4 regions of the Geobacillus sp. WSUCF-018B genome follow, and region 2 is predicted to be linked to each of the others. Evidence: riboswitches for the same ligand, from Rfam matches in the RefSeq annotation. Region 2 holds a riboswitch; each other region holds the start of a gene.
The links. Region 2 has a riboswitch for S-adenosylmethionine ahead of mtnW (2,3-diketo-5-methylthiopentyl-1-phosphate enolase). Riboswitches for the same ligand answer to the same signal wherever they lie in the genome.

Region 1: another riboswitch for S-adenosylmethionine. It lies ahead of CV944_RS11175 (bifunctional homocysteine S-methyltransferase/methylenetetrahydrofolate reductase); the one in region 2 lies ahead of mtnW (2,3-diketo-5-methylthiopentyl-1-phosphate enolase).
Region 3: another riboswitch for S-adenosylmethionine. It lies ahead of CV944_RS08365 (phosphoadenylyl-sulfate reductase); the one in region 2 lies ahead of mtnW (2,3-diketo-5-methylthiopentyl-1-phosphate enolase).
Region 4: another riboswitch for S-adenosylmethionine. It lies ahead of CV944_RS03845 (methionine biosynthesis PLP-dependent protein); the one in region 2 lies ahead of mtnW (2,3-diketo-5-methylthiopentyl-1-phosphate enolase).

The regions. Positions count from the first base shown of each region.
Region 1 covers NZ_PIJF01000035.1:3,190-10,256, forward strand. The annotation lists gene metH (methionine synthase) at 1-856, opposite strand, end outside; gene CV944_RS11175 (bifunctional homocysteine S-methyltransferase/methylenetetrahydrofolate reductase) at 849-2,696, opposite strand; SAM riboswitch class I at 2,766-2,867, opposite strand; gene CV944_RS17315 (hypothetical protein) at 2,936-3,088, opposite strand; gene CV944_RS11180 (ABC transporter ATP-binding protein) at 3,149-4,207, shown strand; gene CV944_RS11185 (ABC transporter permease) at 4,204-5,013, shown strand; gene CV944_RS11190 (ABC transporter permease) at 5,010-5,813, shown strand; gene CV944_RS11195 (ABC transporter substrate-binding protein) at 5,814-6,887, shown strand.
Region 2 covers NZ_PIJF01000032.1:19,725-26,791, forward strand. The annotation lists gene CV944_RS10625 (carbon-nitrogen family hydrolase) at 1-814, opposite strand, end outside; gene CV944_RS10630 (pyridoxal phosphate-dependent aminotransferase) at 913-2,088, shown strand; SAM riboswitch class I at 2,229-2,337, shown strand; gene mtnW (2,3-diketo-5-methylthiopentyl-1-phosphate enolase) at 2,415-3,656, shown strand; gene mtnX (2-hydroxy-3-keto-5-methylthiopentenyl-1-phosphate phosphatase) at 3,653-4,315, shown strand; gene CV944_RS10645 (methylthioribulose 1-phosphate dehydratase) at 4,312-4,944, shown strand; gene CV944_RS10650 (1,2-dihydroxy-3-keto-5-methylthiopentene dioxygenase) at 4,974-5,516, shown strand; gene CV944_RS10655 (ZIP family metal transporter) at 5,605-6,339, opposite strand; gene CV944_RS10660 (MarR family winged helix-turn-helix transcriptional regulator) at 6,556-7,005, shown strand.
Region 3 covers NZ_PIJF01000022.1:1,614-8,680, reverse strand. The annotation lists gene CV944_RS08395 (acylphosphatase) at 1-144, opposite strand, end outside; gene CV944_RS08390 (sirohydrochlorin chelatase) at 214-960, opposite strand; gene cobA (uroporphyrinogen-III C-methyltransferase) at 971-1,747, opposite strand; gene cysC (adenylyl-sulfate kinase) at 2,164-2,775, opposite strand; gene sat (sulfate adenylyltransferase) at 2,788-3,948, opposite strand; gene CV944_RS08370 (sulfate permease) at 3,980-5,053, opposite strand; gene CV944_RS08365 (phosphoadenylyl-sulfate reductase) at 5,069-5,776, opposite strand; SAM riboswitch class I at 5,898-6,004, opposite strand; gene CV944_RS08360 (DUF1128 domain-containing protein) at 6,133-6,357, opposite strand; gene CV944_RS08355 (low molecular weight protein-tyrosine-phosphatase) at 6,561-7,049, shown strand.
Region 4 covers NZ_PIJF01000007.1:63,317-70,383, reverse strand. The annotation lists gene metC (cystathionine beta-lyase) at 1-571, opposite strand, end outside; gene CV944_RS03845 (methionine biosynthesis PLP-dependent protein) at 575-1,678, opposite strand; SAM riboswitch class I at 1,878-1,988, opposite strand; gene CV944_RS03840 (alpha/beta hydrolase) at 2,181-2,909, shown strand; gene CV944_RS03835 (YjcG family protein) at 2,948-3,472, shown strand; gene CV944_RS03830 (GNAT family N-acetyltransferase) at 3,469-3,903, shown strand; gene spoVIF (sporulation-specific transcription regulator SpoVIF) at 3,948-4,205, opposite strand; gene CV944_RS03820 (YjcZ family sporulation protein) at 4,332-4,460, opposite strand; gene CV944_RS03815 (hypothetical protein) at 4,537-4,773, opposite strand; partial or broken gene CV944_RS03810 (thioredoxin family protein) at 4,887-5,222, shown strand; gene CV944_RS17410 (hypothetical protein) at 5,361-5,531, opposite strand; gene CV944_RS03805 (DUF421 domain-containing protein) at 5,552-6,412, opposite strand; gene CV944_RS03800 (DUF1657 domain-containing protein) at 6,425-6,631, opposite strand; gene spoVAE (stage V sporulation protein AE) at 6,644-7,000, opposite strand; gene spoVAD (stage V sporulation protein AD) at 7,002-7,067, opposite strand, start outside.

The DNA of each region.
Region 1 (7,067 bases), on a different contig from region 2:
TGTTGATCCATCCCTTTTCGGCAAAGCGGCGGATTTTCTCTGCCAACATCTCCGGCGTTTCATGGTAGCGGCCTTCCTCATCCGGCAGCCCGGCGTTCGGATAGCAGCTGACCGCCGTGTCAGCGAGCGAGGCGAGCGTCCGCAAATGGTCGGTCATAAACTCCGGACCGGTCGCGCAGTTTAAGCCGACGGCGATCGGCTTCATATGGCGCACCGAGATGAAAAACGCATCGATCGCCTGGCCGGCGAGCGTCGTGCCCATCGGCTCGATCGTGCCGGAAATCATGAGCGGCACGCGGCGGCCGACCGCCTCAAACGCCTTGGAAATGCCGAGAAATCCAGCTTTTACGTTCAACGTATCTTGGCACGTCTCCAGCAACAGAAGATCGACGCCGCCCAACAGCAGCCCGCGCGCTTGTTCTTCATAGGCGGCGACGAGTTCCTCAAAGGTCGCGCCGCCTGTCACCGACAACGTCTTCGTCGTCGGCCCCATCGACCCGGCGACAAAGCGCGGCCAGTCGGGAGTTGAGAACGCCTCCGCCGCTTGTTTGGCGAGCTTGGCCGCTTCGATGTTCAACTCGAGCGCCAAATGCCCGAGGTTGTATTCATCGAGCACAATGCGCGTCGCCCCGAACGTGTTCGTTTCGATGATGTCAGCGCCCGCTTCCAAATACGCTTCGTGAATGCGGCGGATGACAGGCGGGGCGGTGAGGGTCAAATATTCGTTGCACCCTTCATACGCCTCGCCGCCAAAATCGGCGGCTGATAGGTTGGCGCTTTGGATCATCGTCCCCATCGCGCCGTCAATGACGAGAATTTTTCGCTGCAGCTGCTGTTCTAAGGTGATGTTAGCCATGAACAACCTTCCTTTCTTTGGCGGCCGCTTCTTTTTCATGGATGTAGCGGACGAGCTCGACCGTCATGTCATAGCGCAAAAACGGCGTGATCAAATAAATGCCGTTAAACAAATCAAACGCCGCGTCAATGAGCGATTTGGCGATGGCAATTCCTTCGCGCGCCGCTTCTACTGGGTCGCTGCCGCAGGCGGCCATGCGGGCGCGAATCTCGTCCGACAGGGTGATCCCCGGCACTTCATGGTGCAAAAACTCGGCGTTGCGCGCGCTCACAAGCGGCATAATGCCGATGTAGATCGGCGTGGCGAGATGTTTCGTTGTTTCGTATATTTGCACGATTTTTTCTTCCGAGTAAACCGGCTGGGTCAAGAAATAGTGGGCGCCGCATTGAATTTTTTTCTCCATTCGCTCGACCGCTTTATCCAAATGGCGGACGTTCGGATTGAAGGCCGCACCGATCGAGAAGTTCGTTTTTTGCCCGAGCGGTTTGCCCGAGTACGATAATCCCTCGTTGAATTGGCTGATTAGGCGGATGAGATCGAATGACGACACATCATACACGGACGTCGCTCCCGGGAAATCGCCGATTTTCGACGGGTCGCCGGTAATAGCGAGCACGTCGGTGATGCCGAGCGTATGCAACCCCATCAAATGCGACTGCAGGCCGATCAAGTTGCGGTCGCGGCACGTAATATGCACGAGCGGGCGGACGCCGAGCCGCTCTTTCACGATCGTGGCGACGGCGGCGTTGCTGATGCGCGGCGTGGCAAGTGAGTTGTCAGCTAACGTCAGCGCGTCGATGCCAGCGTCATGGAGCGCTTTCGCCCCAGCGAGAAACTTGTCAATGCCGAGTTGCTTCGGCGGATCGAGTTCGACAATGACCGAGCGGCGCGTGCGGGCGAGCTCGGGAAGCGGAGTCGGCGCGGGCCGATCGGCTTGCACCGATACAGATGCCGTGCGCCGCTTCACCGTTTTTTCCGTCACCGGCGTCCGGTCGGCGAGCGCCTTTGCCATTGCCTCAATATGTTTCGGCGTCGTGCCGCAGCACCCGCCGATCAAGCGCACCCCTTGATCGCGGAACGCTTTGGCCGCCTCTTCAAAATATTCCGCGTTCGTTTCATAGACAAGCCGGCCGTCGCGGTAATCCGGGAGGCTCGCGTTCGGATACGCCGACAAAAATGCGCGATTGGGCAGGGGCACTTCCTCAAGCGACTGAATCATATAGTGCGGACCAAGCCGGCAGTTGAGCCCGACAACATCGGCCCCGAGCGCCTCCAGGCGGCTAAGGGCGTCCGCGAGCGGCGTGCCGTCTTGCAAAACGCCGACTTCATGGAGCGACACATGGGCGATAATCGGCAAGTCCGTCTCTTTGCGCGCGATGGCAAGCACCGTCTCCAACTCTTCCAAATCGTAATACGTCTCCAGCAGCACACCATCAACCCCTTCGGCAAGCAGCACAAACAGCTGCTCGCGAAACGTCCGCTTCACTTCGTCAAGCGGTACGACACTTTTGTTTAACGTGCGCAGCCCTCCGATCGTTCCGAGCACGTACGCCCCCCCATTGGCTGCTTGCTTCGCCAGTCTTACAGCGGCGCGATTGATCGCCGGCACCTCGTCTTGCAAGCCGTAGCGCGCGAGTTTCACATAGTTGGCGCCGTATGTATTCGTCTGAATGACATCGGCGCCCGCCGCGATATACGCTTCATGAATATGAATGATTTCGTCTGGATTCGATAGATTCAATTCTTCAAAACAACGGTCGACGCCATGCGAATATAAAAGCGTCCCCATCGCTCCGTCGGCGATGAGAATGCGTTGTTTCAACTCATCGAGCAGCCCCACGTTTGATTCCCCCATTTCGTTGTAGTAAAAGAAAAAAGCCTTCTAAGAAGAAGACTTTTCGTTCGCTTCTTCTTATCTTCCAGGCTGTTGCCTGTCTGGATTTAGCACCTTGGCCGCGGCCAGGTTGCTGAGGGTTCACCGGGCCAGTCCCTCCCCCTCTCTTGATAAGAATGTCCGTATGCGGTTGTTTATTTCGTCTTGACTATTACTATATAATTTAATGTATTTTTTGAAATTATTCAATACGGTGAAGCAAGGAAATTTGAAAAAACGATCAATGAGACAGCGGCTTTCCGCATTGCGGGCAAAATTGGAAGCTGTTCTGCGGAATAGTCAGCCGCTTTTTGTTTTTTAGTCGCCGACATGGCGGAAAGCATATTTTTCCGTTGCACTTTCTACTCTCCTATGTTCTAATTAGGAATAGTGAACATCAAGAAGATGGGGGGCTGAAAGTGAACGGAGAAATCATCCGCTTCGAGCGAGTGACGAAGGAATACGACGGCGCAGCCGTACTGGATGATGTCAGTTTTGCGATGGAGCGCGGGAAGTTTTATACGCTGCTTGGACCGTCGGGGTGCGGGAAGACGACGATTTTGCGGCTGATTGCCGGGTTTATCGAACCGACGCAAGGAACGATTTATTTCCACGGAAAGCCGATTCAAAACGTCCCGCCGAACAAACGGCAAGTCAACACTGTTTTTCAAGACTATGCGTTGTTCCCTCATCTCGATGTGTTTGAAAACGTTGCGTTTGGTTTGCGCGTGAAAAAGATGAAAGAAACCGACATTCGCGAGAAAGTGAGGGAAGCGCTTCGGTTTGTCAACTTAGACGGCTATGAGCGCCGCCGCATTCAAGAAATGTCAGGCGGCCAGCGTCAGCGCGTCGCGATTGCGCGGGCGATTGTGAATGAGCCAGAAGTTTTGCTCTTGGATGAGCCGCTATCGGCCTTGGATTTGAAGCTGCGCACGGAAATGCAGTATGAACTTCGTGAATTGCAGCGCCGCTTAGGGATTACGTTCATTTTTGTCACGCATGATCAAGAAGAAGCATTGGCGATGTCCGATTACATTTTTGTTCTGAATAAAGGAAAAATTCAGCAGTTTGGGACGCCGAAAGACATTTACGACGAGCCTGTCAATCGATTCGTCGCCGATTTCATTGGCGAATCGAACATTTTGTCAGGGCGCATGATCGACGATTTCCTCGTCGAATTTGCCGGCAAACAGTTTGCGTGTGTTGACCGCGGCTTCGCGCCAAATGAACCGGTCGATGTCGTCATCCGCCCGGAAGATTTGGAGCTCGCGGCGCCGGAAGACGGGCAGATCGTCATCCGCGTCGATTCGCTCTTATTCCGCGGTGTCCATTATGAAATTTGCGGCTATGACGAAAACGGCAACGAATGGCTTGTCCATTCGACGAAAAAGGCCGAAGTCGGGGAAACGGTCGGCCTTCGTTTTGAACCGGAAGCGATTCACGTCATGCGACTCGAAAAGGAGGATGAGGACGCATGACGGAACGGGCGTGGCGGAACTGGTATTTAATCCCTTATGGCATTTGGCTTGTGCTGTTTGTCGTGGCCCCGATTGTCTTTTTGGTGTATGAATCGTTTTTGGATCTTGACGGCCATTGGACGTTGTCCAACTATAAATCCGTATGGACGCCCATTTATTTGAAAATGATGGCGTATTCGTTTTGGTATGCGTTTTTAATCACGCTTGTGTCGCTGCTCATCGGCTATCCGACCGCCTATTGGCTGACGAAGACGCGGCACAAGCAGCTATGGCTGTTGTTGCTTATTTTGCCGATGTGGGTGAATTTGCTGCTGAAGGTGTATGCGTTTTTAGGGCTGTTCGGCACGTACGGGCTGGCCAACGCTTTGTTGAAAGCGCTGGGCGTTGGGCCGCGGCAGCTGTTGTTCACCGATTTCAGTTTTGTCTTTGTGTCGGTGTACATTTTTATTCCGTTTATGGTGCTGCCGATTTTCAACGCGCTGGAGGAGCTGCCGCCATCGCTTGTCGATGCCGCCCGCGATTTGGGCGCTTCGGCTTGGACGACGTTCCGCCGCGTCGTCTTCCCGCTCACGCTTGGCGGGGTGAAGGCCGGCTGCCAGGCGGTGTTTATCCCGGCGCTGTCGCTGTTTATGATTACGCGCCTCATTGCGGGCAACCGCGTCATTACGCTCGGCACCGCCATTGAGCAGCACTTCCTCGTCACCCAAGATTGGGGAATGGGGGCGACGATCGCTGTTGTGTTAATGATCGCGATGGCGGTCATCGTCGTCCTGACAGGAACCGGAAGGAAAGAGGGAAGCCGATGAAACGGACGCATTGGTGGGGACGTGTGTACTTGTTAGTCGTGTTTGCCGTGATGTATACGCCGATTGTGTATTTGATGTATTATTCGTTCAACAGCGGCGGGGCGATGCACGATTTTCAATCGTTCACGTTTAAATGGTACCGCGACGTGCTGTCCGACGACCGCTTGCTCATCATCGTTTTGAATACAATCGTCATTGCGCTGCTGTCGGCGGCGGTCGCGACGATACTCGGGGTCATCGGGGCGCTCGCCGTTTACTATGTCAAGCGGCAGCGAACGAAAAACGCTCTTCTCGCCCTCAACAACGTGCTGATCGTCAGTCCGGATGTCATCATCGGCGCTTCGTTTTTGCTGCTGTTTACAATCGCTGGCATCAAGCTCGGCTTTACGTCCGTGCTGTTGTCTCATATCGCGTTCAGCGTGCCGATTGTCGTGTTGATGGTGCTGCCGAAACTCGAGGAAATGAGCCCGACGCTGATTGATGCGGCTAGAGATTTAGGAGCCAGTCATTGGCAAGTGCTGTCCGGTGTGGTGCTGCCGTTTTTGGCGCCAAGCATATGGGCGGGCTTTTTCATGGCGCTTACGTATTCGCTCGATGACTTTGCCGTGACCTTTTTTGTCACGGGAAATGGGTTCTCGACGCTGTCGGTGGAAATTTATTCGCGGGCGCGCCAGGGCATTTCCTTATCGATCAATGCGCTGTCGACGCTGCTATTTTTATTTACGATGCTGCTTGTCATCGGTTATTACGTGCTCAGCCAAAAAGGCGGCCGAATGTACGGGATAGGGGGGCGAAAGTAGGTGAGACGGCTTGTCCAAGGGTTTGCGGCCGTGTTTATCGCCGCGTTCGTCCTCATGTTCATCACCCACCGGTTGAACGAAGCGGAAGGGTACGGCGGAGGCAAAACGGTGACCGTTTACAACTGGGGCGATTACATCGACCCAGCGCTCATTCGGGAGTTTGAAAAAGAGACAGGGTGGAAAGTGATTTACCAAACATTCGATTCCAACGAAGCGATGATGGCGAAAATCGCCCAAGGCGGGGCGACGTTTGATGTCGCCGTTCCGTCCGATTACGCCATCAGCAAAATGATCGAGGAAAACTTGCTGTTGCCGCTCGATCACGACAAGCTGCCGAATTTACAATATATCGAGCCGCGGTTCCTCAACTTGTCGTTTGATCCGCACAACCGGTATTCCGTGCCGTATTTTTGGGGGACGGTCGGCATCGTCTACAACCGCGAGATGCTTGGCGGCAAGACCATCACAAGCTGGAACGACTTATGGGATCCGAGTTTGCGAAACCAAATTTTGCTTGTCGACGGAGCGCGCGAAGTAATGGGGATGGCGTTAAACAGCCTCGGCTATTCCCTCAATGACACGAACAAAGCCCATTTGCAAGAAGCAAAGCGGAAACTCGATCGACTCATGCCGAATGTGAAGGCGATTGTCGGCGATGAGATCAAGCTGCTTCTCGTGAATGAAGAAGCGGCCATCGGCGTCGTCTGGTCGGGTGATGCGGCGGAAATCATCGCCGAAAACGACAAGCTCGACTATGTCGTGCCGAAAGAAGGATCCAACCTATGGTTTGACAACATGGTCATTCCGAAAACAGCGAAAAACATCGAAGGAGCGCACGCGTTTATCAATTTTATGCTCGACCCGAAACACGCGGCGCAAAACGCCGAGTATGTCGGCTATTCGACGCCGAATCGCGCGGCGCTTCGCTATTTGCCAAAAGACATCGCGGGCGATCGGCGCTTTTACCCCGATTTGGATTCAGCTGGACATCTCGAAGTGTACGAAAACTTAGGAAAACACATGCTCGCCTACTACAACGAACTGTTTTTGCAGTTTAAGATGCAGCAAAAGTAACCATATAGATGCAACGAAATCGTTTCACATATCCTTGACGGAAAAAGTGGCTTATCCATTTTTGACTGTCGAAGGCAAGCCACAGGCTTGCCTCCGTCACGCTTTAGCGTGACGGAGGACCGAACAACGACTCGCTTCACAGACCCATTCATGGGTCTGGAAGCGGCGTTGTTCGGTCAC
Region 2 (7,067 bases):
AATACGTTTTGAAAAATTTTTTTGCCGCCTCTTCATAATCGTGCGGCCGGCGGTCGGCAAACACCGGGATGCGTGCGCGGACGTCTTGGATGAGCGACGGGTCGATGGAAGCGGTTAAGATACCCGGCTGTTCGTCGGCTTCGGCGATGATCTCGCCCCACGGGTCAATGACGAGCGAATGGCCGGCGAACACGTTGTTCGGGTCTCGTCCGGCCCGGTTGCAAGCGACGACATAGCATTGGTTTTCAATCGCCCGCGCCATCAGGAGCGTCCGCCAATGGTGAAGGCGGGGAAGCGGCCATTCGGCGACGACAAACAGCACTTCCGCTCCGGCCAACGCATGGGCGCGAATCCACTCCGGAAATCGGATGTCATAGCAAATGACCCCAGCGCACGGCAGCCCGTCAAGCGAGAACAAGCCTGGCTCGTTTCCCGGCTGCAAATACAAATGTTCATCCATCAATTGGAACAGGTGAAGCTTGCTGTATTCGCCGACGATTTGGCCATGGCGGTCGGCCACGATCATCGTGTTTGTCACGCCGGCGGCTGTTTTTTTGGCGACCGAACCGGCGACGAAATGGACGCCGTACGTTTGCGCCAATCGGGAAGCGAGCGCCTTCGCCCGTTCGGCGCCTTCGTCGGCAATTTCATCCAGGCGCGTCAAATCGTAGCCGGTCGTCCATAACTCTGGCAGCACGATGATGTCAGCGCCGTCTTTGGCAGCGGATTCCACGGCCTGTTCGGCTTGCTGTTCGTTTTTTGCTGGATCGCCAAATGCAATGTCAAGCTGCAGGCAGGCGATGCGGATCGTCATGAGCGTTCACCTCGGAAAAAAATTTTTCTTTACATTTTGCTTTTAACGATATATGATGTTGCACTAGAATTTCAAGAATTTTTGAGAAGGTGTGGACGATGACGATCGAATTTCCCTTTTCCGAACTGCTTGAACAGCTGCCGAAGCAGTTTTTCGCCTCGCTCGTGGCGAAAGTCGGTGCGAAGATCAAGGCGGGTTATGATGTGATCAACTTAGGGCAGGGCAATCCGGATCAGCCGACGCCGGCGCACATTGTCGAAGCGATGCAGAAGGCAGCCGCGAACCCAAAATACCATAAATATTCGCCGTTTCAAGGCTACTCGTTTTTGAAAGAAGCCGTAGCGGCGTTTTACGCGCGCGAGTACGGGGTGACGATCGACCCGGCCCGCGAGGTCGCCATCTTGTTCGGCGGCAAAGCCGGGCTTGTCGAGCTGCCGCTTTGCCTCGTCAACCCGGGCGATGTCGTGCTCGTCCCGGACCCGGGTTATCCGGACTATTGGTCGGGAATCGCGCTCGCCCGCGCGCGGATGGAAATGATGCCGCTTGTCGCGGAGAATGGGTTTCTGCCGGATTATTCGGCCATTCCCAGGGCGGCGGCCGACCGGGCGAAACTGATGTTTTTAAACTATCCGAACAACCCGACCGGCGCGACGGCGACGAAGGAGTTTTTTGCTGAAACGGTGGCGTTTGCGGAAAAGTACGGCATAGCCGTTGTGCACGATTTTGCCTATGGCGCGATCGGCTTTGACGGCCAAAAGCCGGTCAGCTTTCTAGAAGTGGACGGGGCGAAAGACATTGGCGTTGAAATCTACACGTTCTCGAAAACGTACAATATGGCCGGCTGGCGCGTGGCGTTCGCTGTCGGCAATGAGCGGATCATCCGTGCCATTGAGTTGTTGCAAGATCATTTGTACGTCAGCTTGTTCGGCGCCGTCCAAGAAGCGGCGGCAGCTGCGCTCCTCGGCCCGCAAGACTGCGTCGCGGAGCTCATTGCCTTGTACGAGGCGCGCCGCAATACGTTTATTCATGCTTTGCGCGCGATCGGCTGGGAAGCGCCGGCGCCGTCTGGATCATTTTTCGCCTGGCTTCCGTTGCCAAAAGGCGCATCATCCGCCGAATTTGCCGATCTGTTGCTTGAGCGGGCGCACGTCGCCGTCGCCCCAGGCATCGGTTTTGGAAAACACGGCGAAGGGTATGTGCGCGTTGGATTGTTGACCGATGAAGCGCGGCTTCGCGAAGCGGCGGAGCGGATCGGCCGGCTCGGATTGTTTTGAAAAAAAGAGCGGCAATGAACCGTTGACGGGACAACGTTGACCAGGCTGTTTTGAAAAAAATGATTGACAACGGCGGCAAAGGCTGTCATAATTCAAAGTAAATTTGCCAATCGTTTGACAAGTGCATAAACGAGCAGGCTTTCTTATCAAGAGCAGGCGGAGGGACGAGCCCAATGAAGCCCGGCAACCGGCTTGGCGTACGCTAAGCACGGTGCTAATTCTTGCAGCGGAAACGCTGGGAGATAAGAAGAGCGCCATGAATGAATGACGCCTCTTCTTAGGAAGGGGCTTTTTTATTTCGCCATATATTGAAAGAGGGATGGACGATGAGTGCAGTCATTGCGACGTATTTGCTTCATGATGAACACGATATTCGCCAAAAGGCGGAAGGAATCGCGCTCGGCTTGACAGTCGGCACATGGACCGACTTGCCGCAGCTAGAGCAAGACCAGCTTCGCAAGCATAAAGGGGAAGTCGTTGCGATCGAAGAGCTTGGCGAGAGCGAGCGGGTAAACGCCTATTTCGGCAAGCGGTTGAAGCGGGCAATCGTCAAAATCGCTTACCCGACCGTCAACTTCAGCGCCGATTTGCCAGCATTGTTGGTGACGACGTTCGGCAAGCTGTCGCTTGACGGGGAAGTGCGGTTGCTTGATTTGGCATTTCCGGAAGAATGGAAGCGGCAGTTTCCGGGGCCGCGCTTTGGCATCGCCGGCATTCGCGAAAAGGTCGGAGTGTACGACCGCCCGCTGTTGATGAGCATTTTCAAAGGCATCGTCGGCCGCGATTTGGCGTATTTGACATCAGAGTTGAAAAAGCAAGCGCTTGGCGGCGTTGACTTGGTCAAAGATGACGAAATTTTGTTTGACAGCGATCGTCTGCCATTTGCGAAGCGCATTACAGAAGGCAAAGCGGCGCTCGAAGAGGTGTACGAACAAACAGGCAAGCGGACGCTGTATGCCGTCAACTTGACCGGCAAAACGTTTGAACTGAAAGAAAAAGCGAAACGGGCGGCTGAGCTTGGCGCCGATGTGCTGTTGTTCAACGTGTTCGCCTATGGATTGGACGTCCTGCAAGGGTTGCGGGAAGATGAAGAGATTTCCGTTCCGATCATGGCCCACCCGGCGTTCAGCGGCGCGATCACGCCGTCGGAGTTTTACGGCGTCGCCCCGTCGCTCTTGCTTGGAAAGCTTTTGCGGCTCGCCGGCGCCGACTTTGTCCTGTTCCCGTCGCCGTACGGCAGCGTCGCCTTGGAGCGTGAGCAGGCGCTTGGCATCGCAAGGGCGCTGACCGATGAACAAGAGCCGTTTGCCCGGGCGTTTCCAGTGCCATCGGCCGGCATCCATCCGGGCTTGGTGCCGCTCCTTGTCCGCGATTTTGGCCTTGACAGCGTCGTCAACGCCGGCGGCGGCATCCACGGCCACCCGGACGGGGCGATCGGCGGCGGAAAGGCGTTTCGCGCCGCCATCGACGCAGCGCTGGTCGGCCGTCCGCTTCGTGAAGCGGCGAAAGACAACGAGGCGCTGCAAAAGGCGATCGACCGCTGGGGCGCTATTGAGGTGGAAGCATGACGAAACAACTCGTTCTTTTTTGCGATTTTGACGGCACGATCACGGAAAACGACAACATCATCGCGATTATGAAACAGTTCGCCCCGCCGGAGTGGGAGGCGCTAAAGGACGACATTCTCGCCCAGCGCATCTCCGTTCAGGAAGGCGTCGGAAAAATGTTTTCGCTTCTTCCGTCAGCGCTGAAAGGGGAGATTGTTGACTTTTTGCTTAGCACCGCCCGCTTGCGCGAAGGGTTCCGCGAGTTTGTCGCATGGACAAAAGAGCAAAGCATCCCGCTCTATATCGTGAGCGGCGGCATCGACTTTTTCGTCTATCCGCTGCTTGAAGGGCTCATTGAACCGGAGCGAATTTTTTGCAACGGCTCCGATTTCAGCGGTGAGACGATCCGCATCACATGGCCGCATGCATGTGACAGCCGGTGCCAAAACGGCTGCGGCTGCTGCAAGCCGTCGCTATTGCGCAGGCTTGCCCGCCCGGACGGGTATCACGTCGTCATCGGCGATTCGATCACCGACTTGGCGGTGGCCAGGCAAGCCGACTATGTGCTGGCGCGCGATTTTCTGCTTGAAAAATGTCAAGAGCTTGACCTGCCGCACGCGCCATTTGCGACGTTTTTTGACGTGATGGATGCGTTGCAGCGAATGGAGGTGATCGTATGAGCATCGTCGTGAAAAAGTGGAACGAGCTTGCGGAAGTGAAAGCCGAGCTCGCCGCCCGCGATTGGTTTTTCGCAACAAGCGGCAATTTGTCGATCAAAGTGACGGACGACCCGTTGACGTTTTTGGTGACAGCGAGCGGCAAGGATAAGCGGAAGCAAACGGATGAGGACTTCTTGCTCGTTGACGCTGCCGGCCGACCAGCGGAGAAAACACATTTAAAGCCATCAGCGGAGACGCTGCTGCATGTGGAAATTTACAACCGCACAAACGCCGGTTGCGTCTTGCACGTTCATACCGTGGACAACAATTTGATTTCTGAACTGTATGCGTCAAACGGGGAAGCAGTCTTTTCCGGCCAGGAAATCATCAAGGCGTTTGGCATTTGGGAAGAAAACGCCGCAGTGCGCATCCCGATCATTAACAATGACGCCGACATCCCGACGCTGGCTCGGGAGTTTGCGAACCATGTTCATGGCGACGCCGGCGCCGTGTTGATCCACAACCACGGCATTACCGTCTGGGGACGAACGGCGTTTGAAGCGAAAAAACATTTGGAAGCGTGGGAGTTTTTGTTCAGCTGGCAGGTGAAGCGGCTGCTTTTGCAACGGGCCGGCCTGCCGGTTGGCTAATATACATCTTTTAGAAGGGGGATTTTGACATGGCCGTCATCAAAGTGAGAAAAACGGGCCAAGTGATTGAAGGAGAAGACAATGTGCGCGCGTTTTTGAACAGTCAAGGGGTGTTGTATGAACATTGGGACATCACGAAACTGCCGGAGCATTTGCGCGATAAATATGTTCTGACAGATGAAGAAAAAAATGAAATTTTAGCGACGTTCAAAGACGAAATTGAAGACTTGGCGGCGCGCCGCGGCTACAAAACATGGGATATCGTCGCTCTGTCCGATGCGACGCCGAACTTGGATGAACTGCTGAAAAAATTTGAACAAGTGCACATCCATACGGAAGACGAAGTGCGCGCCATTACGGCCGGCCATGGCATTTTCATTATCAAAGGCGACAAAGAGACCGGCTATTTTGACGTCGAGCTGGAAGCCGGCGATGTCATTTCCGTGCCGGAAGGGAATCCGCACTACTTTACGCTCATGGACGACCGCCAAGTCGTAGCCGTCCGCCTGTTCATCGACCCGTCCGGTTGGGTCGCCCATCCGTATGAAGAGAAAGAAGAGGCTGTCCAATAATGAGAACACCCCGTTGCCAGGCAAGGCAGCGGGGTGTTTCGTTCTGTATGGAGAGGAGCGCTTGCCTCGATGACGGAAGGAGAGACCGCTAAAACGATTCGGTTAACAAAATCATAAACAAAATGCCGATAATAAAGGCGTACGTCGAGATCCGTTCGTTGCCGTCGCCATGGCTTTCGGGAATGAGCTCTTTGTAAATGATGAACAGCATCGCCCCGGCGGCAAACGCCAACCCGTATGGAACGAGGCCGCGGAAGAGAGAGGTTAAATAAAAGCCGAGCAAAGACGTCACAATTTCGACCGCGCCGGTTAACGTGGCAATGACAAACGCTTTAAAGCGGCCAATCTGCTGATTGACTAAAAACAAGGCGACCAAAAATCCTTCCGGCGCGTTTTGCAAGCCGATGGCCAATGCGATCAAATTGCCGGTTTGCGAAGCGCCGTCTGAGGCGTAGCTCACCCCGACTGACAGCCCTTCGGGGAGATTGTGCATCGCAATGGCGGCGATGATGAGCATCGCCTTTTCGTCGAATTGCAAGCCGCTTTTCGTATGCTCCAAGTCGATATGGGGGACGGTCATCTCAAGCAACGTTAACACGAGCACCCCCGCCGCCAATCCGATGGCGAGCGCCTCAAAACCGCCGGACCGCAGGGCCTCGGGAATAAGACTTGTCATCGAGGCCGCCATCATAATGCCGGCTGAAAACGCGAGGAGCACATCGCGCCAGCGGTGAGTGAGCGATTTGGCCATAAACAAAATCGGCACAGCGCCAAGTCCGGTCGATAAGGCGGACAGCACACTGCCGGTCAATACCCCGTTCATCCAATTCCCCCTTCATCAGCCTTTATTTTTTCATATGCGCCGTTTCCACAAATGTGACAATCGCCCAAGCGCTGCCCTATCACAAAATTATCATAGCGAAAGGAACGGCCGCTGGCGAGAAAAATGGACCAGCGCCTGGCAAAAACGGTTGCCTGCCTGTTTGCTGTTCAAGTATAATGCAAGTAAGAAATGGTTAAATGCAAAGGGTTGGATGGCATGGAACAAAAAGAGCAAGAACTCGAGCAATCGCTAAAGTTGTTTATCGTATTGTCGCGGGCTTACCGCGCCGTAAGCGACCAAGTGAACAAATCAATCCACTCATTCGGGGTCAATCCGACCGAATTTGCCGTGTTAGAATTGTTATACCATAAAGGGGATCAGCCGCTCCAGCAAATTGGCGAAAAAATTTTGCTGGCGAGCGGGAGCATCACCTACGTCATTGACAAACTGGAAAACAAAGGATTGATCGTCCGCCGCGCCTGCGAAAAGGACCGGCGCGTCACGTACGCGTCCATTACAGAAGAGGGGCGGCGGTTTATTGAGCGCGTATTTCCCGAGCATGCGGAAAAAATTCACGAAACGGTTTCGGCGCTGACGGCGGCAGAAAAAGAGCAGGCGATTGCGCTGCTGAAAAAATTAGGATATGGGGCAAAAACAAGGGGCTGACGCGAGGTCGGCCTCTTTAATTTTGCCGGAAATGGATACGTTATATAAAGAACATACCATAG
Region 3 (7,067 bases), on a different contig from region 2:
CCCTTGGGCTTCCATCTCCACCGTCCCGTCATCGTTGTTTTTCACCCAGCCGGTCAGCTGGCGTTTGAGCGCTTCGTGTTGGACGAAATAGCGAAACCCGACGCCTTGCACGCGCCCTTCGACCATGACATGAACCCGTTTCATCATGATGAAGCCCTCCTTCGCTGCGGTCGCTTCGCTTCCATCATACCATGAAAAAAGGAGCTTGTCTGCTCAAGCTCCTTTTTTCGCTGCCGACAGCGCCTGCACCTGTTGTTGAATGAGCGTTACAAGCCGCGGATGATACCCTAAGTACGAGCATAAATGCCACTGTTGATCGGAAACAGGCATCGCTTGCAGCTTCCGTTCGACTGTTTTCATTAAAACGCCGGTAAACAGCAAATACGGCACGATAAAGACGCGCCGGTATATGGATGCCTGCGCCCGCTTGAACCCTTCGTCAAGCGTCGGGCGGATGGCGGCGAGAAAACAAACGTCAACGTGCGGCACGCTCGTTTTTTCTTGCAAGCGCCGGGCGATGGCGGCGATGTCGCGCTTCGTATCCGGGTCGCTGCTGCCTCGGCCAATCAGCAGAACCATTGATTCATGATCAAGCGGCGCCGGCTGCTCGCCGATGCGGTCGATGATGATGTCAATCATTGCATCGTGGACGCCAAACGGCGCTCCGCAGACGATCTCCAAAGACGGATGGCGCTGTTTCGCTGCTTTAAGCGCAGCCGGAATGTCCTGTTTGGCATGTCCGGCGGATAGAAGCAGCAACGGGATGACGATCACACGGGTTGCCCCTTGGGCGGCGCAACGGTCAACGCCGGTCGCAATATCCGGCTCAGCCAGCTCAACGAAGCACAGTTCTTGAATCGGGATGTCGATGGCCGCCTTGCATTGTTCAACGAAGCGGGCTGCTTCTCGGCGCGCAGCCGGAACCCGGCTGCCGTGGCTGACGTACAAAATGGCTTCCATCGCCATTGCCTCACGAGGTGGCGCCGGCGGCTGCCGATGATGACAGCAACCGCTCAAACCATTGAATGTTGGCGCGCAGCCGGACGACATCCCCGATGATGACCATGCTTGGATTTTCGATGCGTTCTTTGGCGGCAATAGCGGCGATTGTCGCCAGCGTGCCGGTGACCGTGCGCTGGATGGGGGTCGTTCCCCACTGAATGATCGCCGTCGGCGTATCCGGCGCCTTGCCGTATTTCATCAGCTGGCCGCAAATGTATGGCAAATTGTGGACGCCCATGTAAATGGCGATCGTATCAATGCCTTTGGCGAGGCTTTCCCACTTAATGTCTTCGCGGGTTCCGTCGCGGCGATGCCCCGTGACAAAGGCGACGCTGGAGCTGAACTCGCGATGGGTGACAGGAATACCGGCGTAAGCGGCCGCCGCGATGGCCGATGTGACGCCAGGGACGATCTCAAACTCGATCCCGTGCTGAACGAGCGCTTCCGCCTCTTCACCGCCGCGCCCGAACACAAACGGATCGCCGCCTTTTAAACGGACAACTGTTTTTCCTTTTTTTGCATGCAGAACGAGTGAACGGTTGATCGTTTCCTGCTGCATAGCATGGTAGCCGGGCAGCTTGCCGCAAAAAATGAGTTCAGCGTCTGGCTTGGCATACGCCAGCAAGTCTTCATTAATGAGGCGGTCGTACAAAATGACGTCGGCTTGTTGAATGCATTTCAACCCTTTGACGGTAATGAGTTCCGGATCGCCGGGGCCGGCCCCGACCAAATATACTTTCCCCATCGTTGTTTCAGCCCTTTCTGTCGTGATCCCGTCAGCTGCCGGCAGCAGCGCAAACGTTCCGTTGACGGGCGTATTGATTAACCATTAAAAACCAGTTGATATCGCTCTATTCCTAGCTTTTCTGCCGTAGTCGGCAAGCAGTTCGCTTGCCGTGCCGACTGGGCATGCGTACAGCATGCCCTCCTCGAACAATGAACGCTTTGCAGGCAAATGACATTTGCCCGCCGGCGTTCTTGTTCGTGGGAAGAGGCAGAAAAGCTTGTGTTCAGCCATATGATTCTGTGTTTTTAAGTAAAGTAATGGATAATCAACACTCGTGTTCCGTTGAATTTCATTGTAAACGGCCTGGCCGTGGCATGAAAACGACTTTGTAAAATCGTCTCCCACTCTTTTTTCGAGTGGGAGACACGGTATCGTTAATGGGTTTCCGATGCGGGGATGAATCCGCGCTCCCGCAAATACGCGAGCACTTGCTCGACACATTCGTCCACCGAATAACGATGCGTTTCGATGGTCAGCTCCGGCGCTTCCGGCGCTTCATACGGAGAATCGATGCCGGTGAATTCGCGGATTTCCCCGCGGCGCGCTTTTTGATACAGCCCTTTCGGATCGCGCTTTTCGCATTCTTCAAGCGGGCAATTGACGTAAATTTCGATAAACTCGTCTTCTTCGACTAAGCGGCGGACGAGCGCCCGGTCTTCGGCAAACGGCGAAATGAATGCCGTTAACACGAACTGGCCGCTGTCGACAAACAGTTTGGCGACTTCGCCGATGCGGCGGATGTTTTCTGTCCGATCGGCGGCGGAAAAGCCGAGGTCTTTATTGAGCCCGTGGCGGATATTGTCGCCATCGAGAACGTAATTTTGAATGCCAAGCTCAAACAGCCGTCTGGAGACGGCGTTCGCCACCGTCGATTTGCCGGAGCCGGACAGCCCCGTGAACCAAAGGACGGCGCTATGATGGCCGTTGCGTTGGCGGCGATCTTCTTTTGTCACCGATGTATGATGCCAAACGATATTCGTGCTCATCTCGCTCCTCCTTTAGCGTGTCGACGGGGTGACCGTTTCGCGTTCTTGCAGCCCTTTGATCAAAACGGCGGCCACTTCCGGACGGCTGAATGTGCTCGGCGGCACTTGGCCGTTGCGCAACATTTCACGGACTTTCGTGCCAGAAAGGACAACGTGATATTGCGCGTCGTGCGGGCATGTTTTCGTCGATGCCATGCCTTCGCATTTCGTGCAATAAAAGCTGTGTTCGAAAAAGAGCGGTGTAATGCCAAGCTCTTCGGCCGTAAAGTTCGAGAAGATTTTTTGCGCATCATACGTGCCGTAATAGTTGCCGACGCCCGCATGGTCGCGGCCGACGATGAAGTGCGTGCAGCCGAAGTTTTTCCGCACCATGGCATGGAAAATCGCTTCGCGCGGACCGGCATAGCGCATCGCAGCTTGGAAGACGCCCAAGAAAACGCGGTCTTTCGGATAATAGTTTTCCAGCAGCACTTGATAGCTTTCCATCCGGATGTCGGCCGGAATATCGTCCGCTTTCGTTTCGCCGACGAGCGGGTTTAAAAACAAGCCGTCCACGATTTCAAGCGCGCATTTTTGAATGTATTCATGGGCGCGGTGAACCGGGTTGCGCGTTTGGAAGCCGACGACGGTATTCCAGCCGAGTTCGGCAAATCGTTTCCGCGTTTCGGCCGGATCGAAATAAAACGGAGCAAACTGGCCTTTGTCGGTCCGTTTGACGAGCGTAACCGCTCCGCCGACGTACACATCTGGTTTTTCAAACAGCTTGCGCACGCCCGGGTGAGCGAGTTCATCGGTTTTATAGACGAGCTTGGCTTCTTTCGTTTTATCCGGGCGGTAAATATCGGCGATTTCAATGACGCCGTAGACGTCGCCGCCATAAACGAGTTTCGCTTTATCGCCGACAGCGAGTTCACTCGCTTTTTCTTCCGTCACCGCCAGCGTGATCGGAATGCTCCAGACAGTGCCATCAGCGAGGCGCATCGTTTCTACGACCGCATCGTAATCGGCTTTCGTTAAAAACCCGGTGAGCGGGCTGTAGGCGCCTGTGCCGATCAGCTCAAGGTCGCTTAGTTCGGCTTTGGACAGCTCGATCGTTTTCGTTGCTTCATCGATTGGGTAATCCGGATTCCAACGGTTGATCAATGTGCCGCCATGCGGAATGCTCAAACTCATGTTCATAACCTCCTAGATTGATAGATGTTCATTAAATGCCGCCGCCATGTTCATGAAGCGAACGCTCTTCTTCGGCGACTGTTTTTTTTAAGCTGATGACGCCAAGCGTCGCCAGGCAGACGCTGAAGATGGCAATCACCGTGTAAACATCGCTGTCAAGCAACAGTTTCACAAGGCTGTACGAAATGACAAGGGAAAATATTGGCGAAACAAACCACACTTTCAACAGTTGCACGACAATCCGCTTTTGCCAAATCGACATCCCGCTTTTCGCCGTGCCGATGCCGATGATCGCCGATGTCGTAATCTGCGTAAGCGGAACAGGCAAACCAAACAGCGACGAAATGATGACGAGCACGGCTCCCGTGCCGGAAATGGCGCTTCCTTCAAACGGGGAGAAGTTTGTAATTTTCTTTCCGTTTGTTTCTAACACGCGATGCCCAAGCAACAGGGCGCCGGCAGCGACAAACAAGCCGCCGAAGATAGTTGCCGGCCCGACCGCCATCAGCCCGGCGCCGACGAGCGGCCCGACGGCATTGGCCACATTGTTCATGCCGGCGGAAAACGCCTCGAGAAAGCCGGTGACAACGAGCAAGGCCATGAATGTTTTTTGCCAGCGCCCTTGTTCAAGCTGCGGATATTTTCGCTTGAGCGCCAAAAACCATTTGCCGACAGCCAGCGTAAACGAAAAGGCGACGATCGGGATCACGATCCATACCGACACGATAAACAGCAGCTTATGAAAGTACAACGCCTGATAGGCGATGCCAACGCCGACGACTGATCCGACGGTGATCTCGCTCGTCGAGAGCGGAATGCCCATGATGTTCGCCGCAAAAAGTGAAATGGCCGCCGCCGTTAAAATGATGACGACGATTTTGACGGTGAGGATCGAAGACGGAATAATGCCCGACCCGATCGTTTTCACTACTTCTCCGCCGCCGAGGCTGCCGAGAAACACGCCGATGCCGCAAAGAAGGAGGGCCATCGACTTTTTCGGAATGGCGCCCGACCCGTACGCGACACCCATCGAGGCGGCCGCGCCGTTCGCCCCGATGTTCATGGCGAAGAAAAAGGACACAATAAAGGCAATGGCAAGGAGCATATCGTTGTTCTCCCCTTATGTGAGATGGAGCCCGCACTCCGTTTTCCCCTGGCCGGCCCAGCGCCCGGAGCGCAAATCGTTCGGATCCGATGCCGGCGCTGTGCACGGGGCGCAGCCGATGCTCGGGTAGCCCCGGTCATGGAGCACGTTGTACGGAAGACCGTGTTTATATACGTAATTCCAAACGTCTTTCCACGTCCAATGAATGAGCGGGCACACTTTAATGGAGCGGAATTTGTCGTCTTTATTGATGTACTCGACATGGCGCCGCGTCGGCGACTGTTCGCGGCGCAAGCCGGAAATCCAGGCGGTGACTCCGGTCAAGACTTCCCGCAGCGGAATGACTTTGCGCAACTCACAGCATTTGTTCGGATCGCGTTTCCATAGTTCATCGCCGAACTGTGCAGCCTGCTCCTCCAGCGTCAAGTGCGGCTGTTTCATCACGATGCGGAGCGACGGGTATTTTTCCTGTACGTTCGCGATCGTGTCGTACGTCTCTTGGAAATGCAGCCCTGTATCCAAAAAGACGATTTCCGCATCCGGCTTGACTTGGGAAATCAAATCAATGAGCACAATCCCTTCAATGCCGAAACTGCACGCATAGACAATGTCATCGCCGTATTCGCGGTACGCCCAAGCAAGGACAGCCAACGCCCCTTTCGTTTCATCATCGGACGGAAAAGACGGTTTTTCGGCCGTTTCCCATTGGTCATATGTGAGCATCGTTTCCCCCTCCTTAAAAACAAAGAAAATCAACATAATTAGTCGGATATTCATCCGGCAACGGGCAGCCTGGCGATAAAAACGCCCCTTCCATTTCGGAAAGAGCGGAAGAACGAGGGACGCCTTATCTTCCAAAATGGATCCCATTTTGCTGGAATTAGCACCTTGCCAAACGCGGCAGGTTGCCGGAGTTCATCGGGCCAGTCCCTCCCCCGCTCTTGATAAGCGTATGTAATTTATATTGATTAAAATTTTAACACAATTGGCGCTAATGTCAATCCTAGTTTTTCGATAGGAATTTTTTTATATACATAGGCAGCTTCGCGATGCTTCCATCCGGTGACGGAAGGAGAGGATTACCGCTTGCGCAGGCTTCCGAGCTCCTCAACAATGGCCTGTATTTCGCTTGGACTGAACGTTTCACGCTTCATGACCATGTCGTAAATGTCTTTCAGTTCGTCATACCATGCCTCGGAAAAATGGGCCGGCTTAATCGCATCAAAATTGAGCACTTTTAATTTTTTCTTCAGCTGTTCAACGATATATTCGACGTTTTCTGCGGACGGTTTCGATAAATCCATGGTTTCGCTCCTTTCGTGGCAGGTTATCATGTATTGTACCACACCGGCGGTGAAAAAGGGGAGAGGCAATATAGTCCGCGCCAGCGTTAGGTGGTAAAATATAGGTGCATGTGCACGAGCTGCTAGAAAGCGGCTATCAAGCGCTTGGATGAAAAGGGAAAACTAATGCCAAGAAGACGGGATGGAAAGGAGTGGCTGCTTCGATGGTCAAAGTGTTGTTTGTTTGCCTCGGCAACATTTGCCGTTCGCCGATGGCGGAAGCGGTATTCCGTCATTTGGTGAACGAACGGGGGCTTGACGGACAGATTGTCGTTGATTCAGCGGGAACGGGCAGCTGGCATGTCGGGGAGCCGCCGCATGAGGGGACAAGGCGGATTTTGAGTGAAAACGACATTGACTATTCCGGCATCCGCGCCCGGCAAGTCGGGCGCCGCGACTTGGAGGAATTTGATTACATCATCGCCATGGACGCCGCCAATTTGAGCGATTTGCGCCGGCTCGCCGGGCCGAATTCGCCGGCGGTGATCGCCCGGCTGCTTGATTTTGTCCCGGATCGGGAAAAAGACGATGTGCCGGATCCGTATTATACCGGGAATTTTGCCGAAGTGTACCGCCTGATTCGTTCCGGCTGCGAGCATTTGCTTGACGCGATCGTCCGCGATCATCGGCTGGCCCCTAGGGAAAGAAAATGATGAAAAAACGGAAAAGGA
Region 4 (7,067 bases), on a different contig from region 2:
CGACTCCAAGATCAAGCGGCCGCTGCAACGCCGGCGTCATGAACGTATTATCCAAGAACGTCAAACAGCCATGCGCCTTCGCCAGCTTGACGACGCCTTGAATGTCGGTCACTTTTAACAATGGGTTGGACGGCGTTTCCATATAAATGACTTTCGTGTTCGGCCGGATGTTTTCCGCCACTGCGTTTAAATCGGTCATATCGACAAACGTATATTCAATGCCAAAGCGGCCGAGCACCTCCGTAATCATCCGGTACGTGCCGCCGTAGACGTCTTCGGTCACGAGGACGTGGTCGCCTTTTGAGAGAAGCAAAAACGCCGTTGAAATAGCCGCCATGCCAGAAGCGAACGCAAACCCGCGCGTTCCGCCTTCTAACGCCGCGATCGTTTCCTCAAGCGCCTCGCGCGTCGGGTTGCCGGAGCGGCTGTAGTCGTATTTGCCGAATGAATCGAAATCGAACTGATGGAACGTGGAGGCGTGCTGGATCGGCACGCTCACCGCCCCCGTTTCGCGATCGACTTTCCATTCATTATGGAGCAGTTTCGTTGAAAACGACCATTCCCGTTCCATCGCTTACACCTCTTTCATGTGTTTGAACGCTTGCGCCAAGTCGGCGATTAAATCATCCGCATGTTCGATGCCGACCGAGAAGCGGAGCAGTCGGTTGCAGACGCCGTTTTGGATGCGGATTTCTTCCGGAATGTCGGCGTGCGTCTGCGTCGCCGGGTACGTGATGAAGCTTTCGACTCCGCCTAAGCTTTCCGCGAATGTAATGAGGCGCAAGCTTTTTAAAAACCCGTTCACCCACTTTTCATCGGCAATCCGGAACGACAGCATCCCGCCTCTTCCTGGATATAAGACGTCTGTAACATCTTCATGTTCGCGCAAAAAGGCGCTGATGCGCTTGGCGTTTTCTTCATGCTGGCGCATCCTTAGCGCCAGCGTTTTCATCCCGCGAATCAACAGCCACGAATCAAACGGCGACAAAACCGCGCCGATGGCGTTCTGATACTCGGCCAGGCGTTGACAGAGCTCCTCGCCCTTGGCGACGACAAGGCCAGCCAACACGTCGTTATGGCCGCCTAAATATTTCGTGGCGCTGTGGATGACAATATCGGCGCCTTGTTCGATCGGGCGTTGGAGCACCGGCGTGTAAAACGTGTTATCGACGATCAGCAGCAGCCCATGCCGTTTGGCGAGCTTGGCGACCGCCGAAATATCCGCCTCCTGCATCAATGGGTTCGTCGGCGTTTCCAAAAAGATGGCTTTCGTTTTTTCCGTGATTTTTTCTTCCACAGCATCAAGATCGGCAAAATCGACGTAATGAAAGCCGAGACCGTACTTGCGCCAGCCGCGCTCAAACAGGCGGTACGTCCCGCCGTAAAGGTCGGCCGATACGAGAAACTCGTCTCCGCTCTCAAACAAGGCGAGCACTGTCTGAATGGCGGCCATGCCGGAGCTGAACGCATAGCCTTGGTCGCCGCCTTCCAGTCTCGCGATCGCTTCTTCGACGATTTTGCGCGTCGGGTTGCCGGTGCGGATATAGTCAAACCCGGTCGACTCCCCGATGCCGGCATGGCGGTAGGCGGTGGAAAAATAAACTGGCGGGTTGACCGTCCCCGTCACCGTTTCGCTCCGGTTGCCAATTTGCGCTAACAGCGTCTCTAGTTTCTCCATCTCATCTCTCTCCTTCTGTTGAAAATTCCATCATGGATCAACAGCCAACCACTTAACGCCCAACGAAGCGCCGCTGTTGGTCAAGCAGCGGCTGAGGGCCTTGATCCTCGACGCCTCTCGGTTGAGGGAGCAGCCGCTTGAGCAAATAAAAAAAGTCTTCTAAGAAGAAGACTTTTCCATACGCACATGGTCATGCTTCTTCTTATCTGCCGAATTGAATGCTCAATTCGCTGGATTTAGCACCTGGCCGTCGGGCGGCTGGTTGCTGAAGCTTCATTGGGCCAGTTCCCTCCGCTTCTCTTGATAAGAACCGCTGCGTATTTAATTTTGTTAATTGTTAATTTATTAAAAAATGTAACGCATTCCGGCCATTTTTGCAAGTCATTTTTTTGCCGGCGCCAATGTTCGGCAAGTTCACGAAAAATTCGAGCCCTTCGTTAACATCTTTTTGCCTAAATATGTTACAATAACAAGTGAACTTGCGCTTTCATGGAGGATGATCATGGCGACAGCAACAGGAACGATGCGCGATTATACGCTTTACAGCAGGGAGCTGCAAGAAGAAATCGGGTTGCTTGTCTACTTGCCAAGCAATTTTTCTCCGTTGCATAAATATTCTTTATTAATCGCGCAAGACGGCAAGGATTATTTTATGTACGGAAAAATCAAAACCGTGATCGAGACGCTCATGGACGAAGGAACGATCGACCGAACGATCGTTGTCGGCATCCCGTACCGGAACGTCAGCGACCGCTACGAGAAATACCACCCGGCCGGTCGAAAAAACGAAGCCTATATCCGCTTTTTGGCCCATGAGCTCGCGCCGTTTTTGGATCGCGAGCTGCCGACGTATCAAATGGGCAAAGGACGAGCGCTGATTGGCGATTCGCTGGGAGGAACCGTTTCGCTTCTAGCCGGGCTGTTGTATCCGCATACATTTGGAAAAATCGCCATGCAGTCTCCTTACATTGACGACTCGGTGCTCGAACGCATCCGCGCGTTCCGCGACCCGTCGCTTCTTTCCCTTTACCATTCCGTCGGCGCAGAAGAAATGGCGGTCAAAACGACGGACGGCCATGTACGCGATTTTATCACCCCGAACCGGGCCGCACGGGACTTATTGATCGAAAAGCGGTTTCCCTACACGTACCATGAATTTGCCGGCGGGCATGCATGGACGTATTGGCAGCCGGATGTGCCCCGGGCGGTATCGGCCATTTTGTCGCTGTAAATAACGGCAAACGAACCATCTAAAGGAGGGAAAGCGGAATGAAGTACGGCATTGTCATTTTTCCGCCAAAGCGGATTCAAGACTTCGCCAACTCGTACCGGAAGCGGTACGACAGCCATTACGCCCTCATCCCGCCGCACATTACATTGAAATACCCGTTTGAGGCGGATGAGGAGCAAATCAAAGAAATGACGAAAGAGCTGCGCCGCATCGCAGCGGAAACGGAGCCAATTCCGATCAAAGTGACGAAATTCAGCTCGTTTTACCCGACAAGCCACATCATTTATTTGAAAGTCGAGCCAAACGAAGTGCTGGAACGGTTGCACGAGAAGCTGCACAGCGGCTTGTTTGCCGGGGAGCCGGAATTCGTGTTCGTGCCGCACATTACAATTGGCCGCGATTTGCCGAATGCGGAATACGCTGACGTCTACAGCCAACTGCGGCTGCAAAACGTCCATTTTGAAGAGACGGTCGACCGGTTCCACCTTCTTTACCAGCTCGAGAACGGATCATGGACTGTCTATGAAACCTTTATCGTTGGAGGAAAGGAAACGGGAGAATGAACGTCGCCATTGGAACAACGGAAGACCGCGCGTTGTATGAAGACGCGTTGCGCGTCCGTCGGATTGTATTCATCGAAGAGCAAAACGTGCCGGAAGAAGAAGAAATCGATGCATTTGAACATGAATCGTTCCATCTCGTCCTATACGATGGCGAACAAGCAGTCGCAGCCGGCCGGTTTCGCCTGGTCGATGAAGGGGTTGGCAAAGCGGAGCGCATCTGCGTTTTGCCGGCTTACCGCGGCCGCGGCGTCGGCCGGATGGTGATGGAGGCGTTGGAGCAGCTTGCGAAAACAAAAGGGGCGAAAAAAGTGAAGCTGAACGCCCAGACGCACGCCGAACCGTTTTATAAGAAGCTCGGCTATGAGACGATATCCGGCGTGTTTATGGACGCCGGCATCCCGCACGTCGCCATGGTCAAGCCGCTCGAATGACAGCCGGATAAAAGGGAGCTTTGCGCACGCAAGCTCCCTTTTGCTTACTTTTTGTTGTTCAACATATTGGCGATCGTGTTCAAATCAATTTGTTTGCCGTTATGGACGATCGCCTTGACGATTTGATCCTCAAGTTCTTTTGGCACTTTCCGGTTGGCAATTTGCGCCACCCGCTTCACCACTTGGCGCACCGTTTTTTCATCGCTGAAATTGGCGTTTTGCAGCGAGTTGGCGAGCTCAAAAACGTCTTTCATATTGACACCTGTTTTCTGTTCGATGTTTTTAAAAAATTGCTGATCCATCGTTCCGCCTCCTTCTCCCTGCTATATCGTATGATGCTCCCGCCTCGGCGTGCATCAAATTAGGGAAAGAAAAATACGAGCCGCTCCGTGGCGCCGAAACGGCCCGTATCCCATTCGCTTTTTCCGTTAGGCGACAAATGCCGCGCCGACAATAATCAACAAAATGAACAACACGACAATCAGCACAAAGCCACCGCCATAGCCACCGCCATAGCCGTAGCCGTAAGGATAACCATAACCGCAGAAGCCCATCATAATGTGCACCTCCTTCTCCGTTTACTGTATCGTATTCACCGGCTTAGCGGGGCGTATGGGCGCAAAGGCCATTTTGTCATCCAAATCGGCGGAACAGCTCGGCAAATTCCCGCTCCTTCTTCGCAAACCATTGCTCGATGTAGTCCAAGTTGCCTTGTACACTTTTTAAAAATCCATTGTTCAATTTTTCGATTTCTTGCAGCTGTTTGTTAAAGTCCTTTCCCCATTGTTCAAACAGGCGGATGAACGTTTCATGCCCTTCTTTGCGCGACGCAACCCAATTTTCGAGCGCTTTTTCCAACTCTTTGCTCACACTTTCCCCTCCTTTCTTACTGTTGTATGCAAAAACGACTGCCCGAGGTGAAGGCGTCCCCGTTCTTTTTTTGCCTTGCCATATGGTAAAGTAAAGATGAACGGCAACATGAAAGGGAGGGAACGAATGTGAGACAAATTGAAACAGTTGAGCAATTCGAGGCGGCCATTTCCGGCGATAAGCCAGCGATTATGAAGTTTTACACAACTTGGTGTCCAGACTGCGTGCGCCTGAACATGTTCATCGATGACATCATCCGCGATTACGGGCAGTACGACTGGTTCGAAATCGACCGAGACCAGTTTCCAGATCTTGGTGAGAAGTACCAAGTGCTTGGCATTCCAAGTCTTCTTGTGTTCCGAAACGGGGAAAAAATCGCCCATCTGCATAGCGCCGATGCGAAAACGCCGGAAGAAGTGCGCGCCTTTTTGCAATCGCTGCCGGCTTGATAGCCCTGCCGCGCCTCCCACGGCTCTGCCTAAGGCACGGCATGAAAACCGCCGCCCACGCTTCGGGCGGCGGTTTTCACTCCAGAGCGTATTTGATTGTATTTTCCACACGTGCCCGTACACATCCAGACGGCAGACTTAGTATTCAATCTCGTCGTAATCTTTCGGCTGGCGCGTCAATTGCGGATTATCAAACATAAATTCAATCGAAATTTCCTCATCGGTCGTCCGCGTTCGCTCCGGACGGCCGTTCGTTTTTAATTGGATTTGGATTTCCTCATCGGTTGTTTTCGTTCGTTTGTTTTCCATTGTTTTTGTCCTCCTCAACGTTAGTTTCGCAGCAGCGGCTGGACTTTTTGAATGAGCTCCGTCATTTTTGCCGCCTGTTTTTCATAGAGCACTTTTGCCTCTTGCGAATCGGTTTGCAGTGCGTACAATTCGAAATCAGCTTGCACTTTTTTCATCGCAGCCAACAGCAGCTTTTTCTCTTGCGGTTCCGCCACTTGAATTTTGTCGTCATACAAATCGACCGTCAGCTGCCCATACGAATCCACTTGGGCAAGAAAGACGTTTTCCACTGCCACTCCTTGCTTGTCAAGCTGTTCCTTCAGCCAGCCGCGGCCAAGCCCCATCGTAGCGAGCGGCTCATCCAAAATCATGCCGTCCATGATGACCGTCTGCGGCTCTTTTTCCCGCGGCGGGTTTGGGAACACGTCGCCGACAGTGAGCGGCTGCTTTTCCCGCTTCAGCAACACGTTCAAGTCGCCGTTCGGCTCAAGCACCGCAAACTCGACGTCGGCGACGCGAAACACATCTTTTTTGCGCAGCTGTTCGAGCAGCTCGTCAACCGTATATTTCTCCCGTTTCAAATTTTCCTCTAAAATTTTGCCGTTTTTAATAAAAACCGTGGAGTTGCCCTCGACAAAATCGCGAAATTTCTTGTTGCGCAGCGAGAGTCGAGCGACAGCCACTGGAAACAGCGACCAAATCAAAATGCTGGTGATGCCTTCTTGCAGCGAAATTCCTAAGTCGACCGACATCGTTCCAGCGATATCGCCGACGGTAATGCCGACGATGTATTCAAAAAACGACAATTTTGATAATTGCTTTTTGCCGAGAATGCGGGTGATCACAAACAACCCGATTAAAATGCAAATCGAACGAATGGCGGTTTCTAACCATATAGGCATCGATCATGCTCCTTACTTTCCGTGATATTGCGGCTCCTCGAACTCGAGCCGGCCGATCCGGTCTTTCAGTTCGGCGATGATCTCCTCAGTGGAAAGCATCGCCTCATGAAACGTCCGCTGCGCCGTTTCATCCTGGGAAGTGAGCGCCAGCTGTTGCAGCCCAGCGTGAATGCCTTTTAGGCTCGCCAACGTTTGTTTCACTTGCGAGGCAACAGTCATCCGCGTCCCTCCTTATCCTTTCGGGCGGAACAAGAGCGCTCCGATAAACCCGAACACAATAGCGGCGGAAATGCCGGCGCTTGTCACTTCAAACATGCCGGTCAACACGCCGACAATGCCGTGTTTTTCCGCCTCTTGCATCGCGCCGTGAACGAGCGCGTTGCCGAAGCTTGTAATCGGAATCGTCGCCCCGGCGCCGGCAAAATCAATGAGCGGCTCATACAAACCGAATCCATCCAAAATCGCCCCGACGACGACGAGACTCGTCAACGTATGCGCAGGTGTCAGTTTAAACACATCCATCAAAATTTGCCCGATCACGCAAATCAGCCCGCCGACGACAAACGCCCAAAAAAACATGGCCAACACGCTACGCCTCACCTCCGTACTCGATCGCCACCGCATGGGCGATGCACGGGATCGTTTCGTTTTGCTG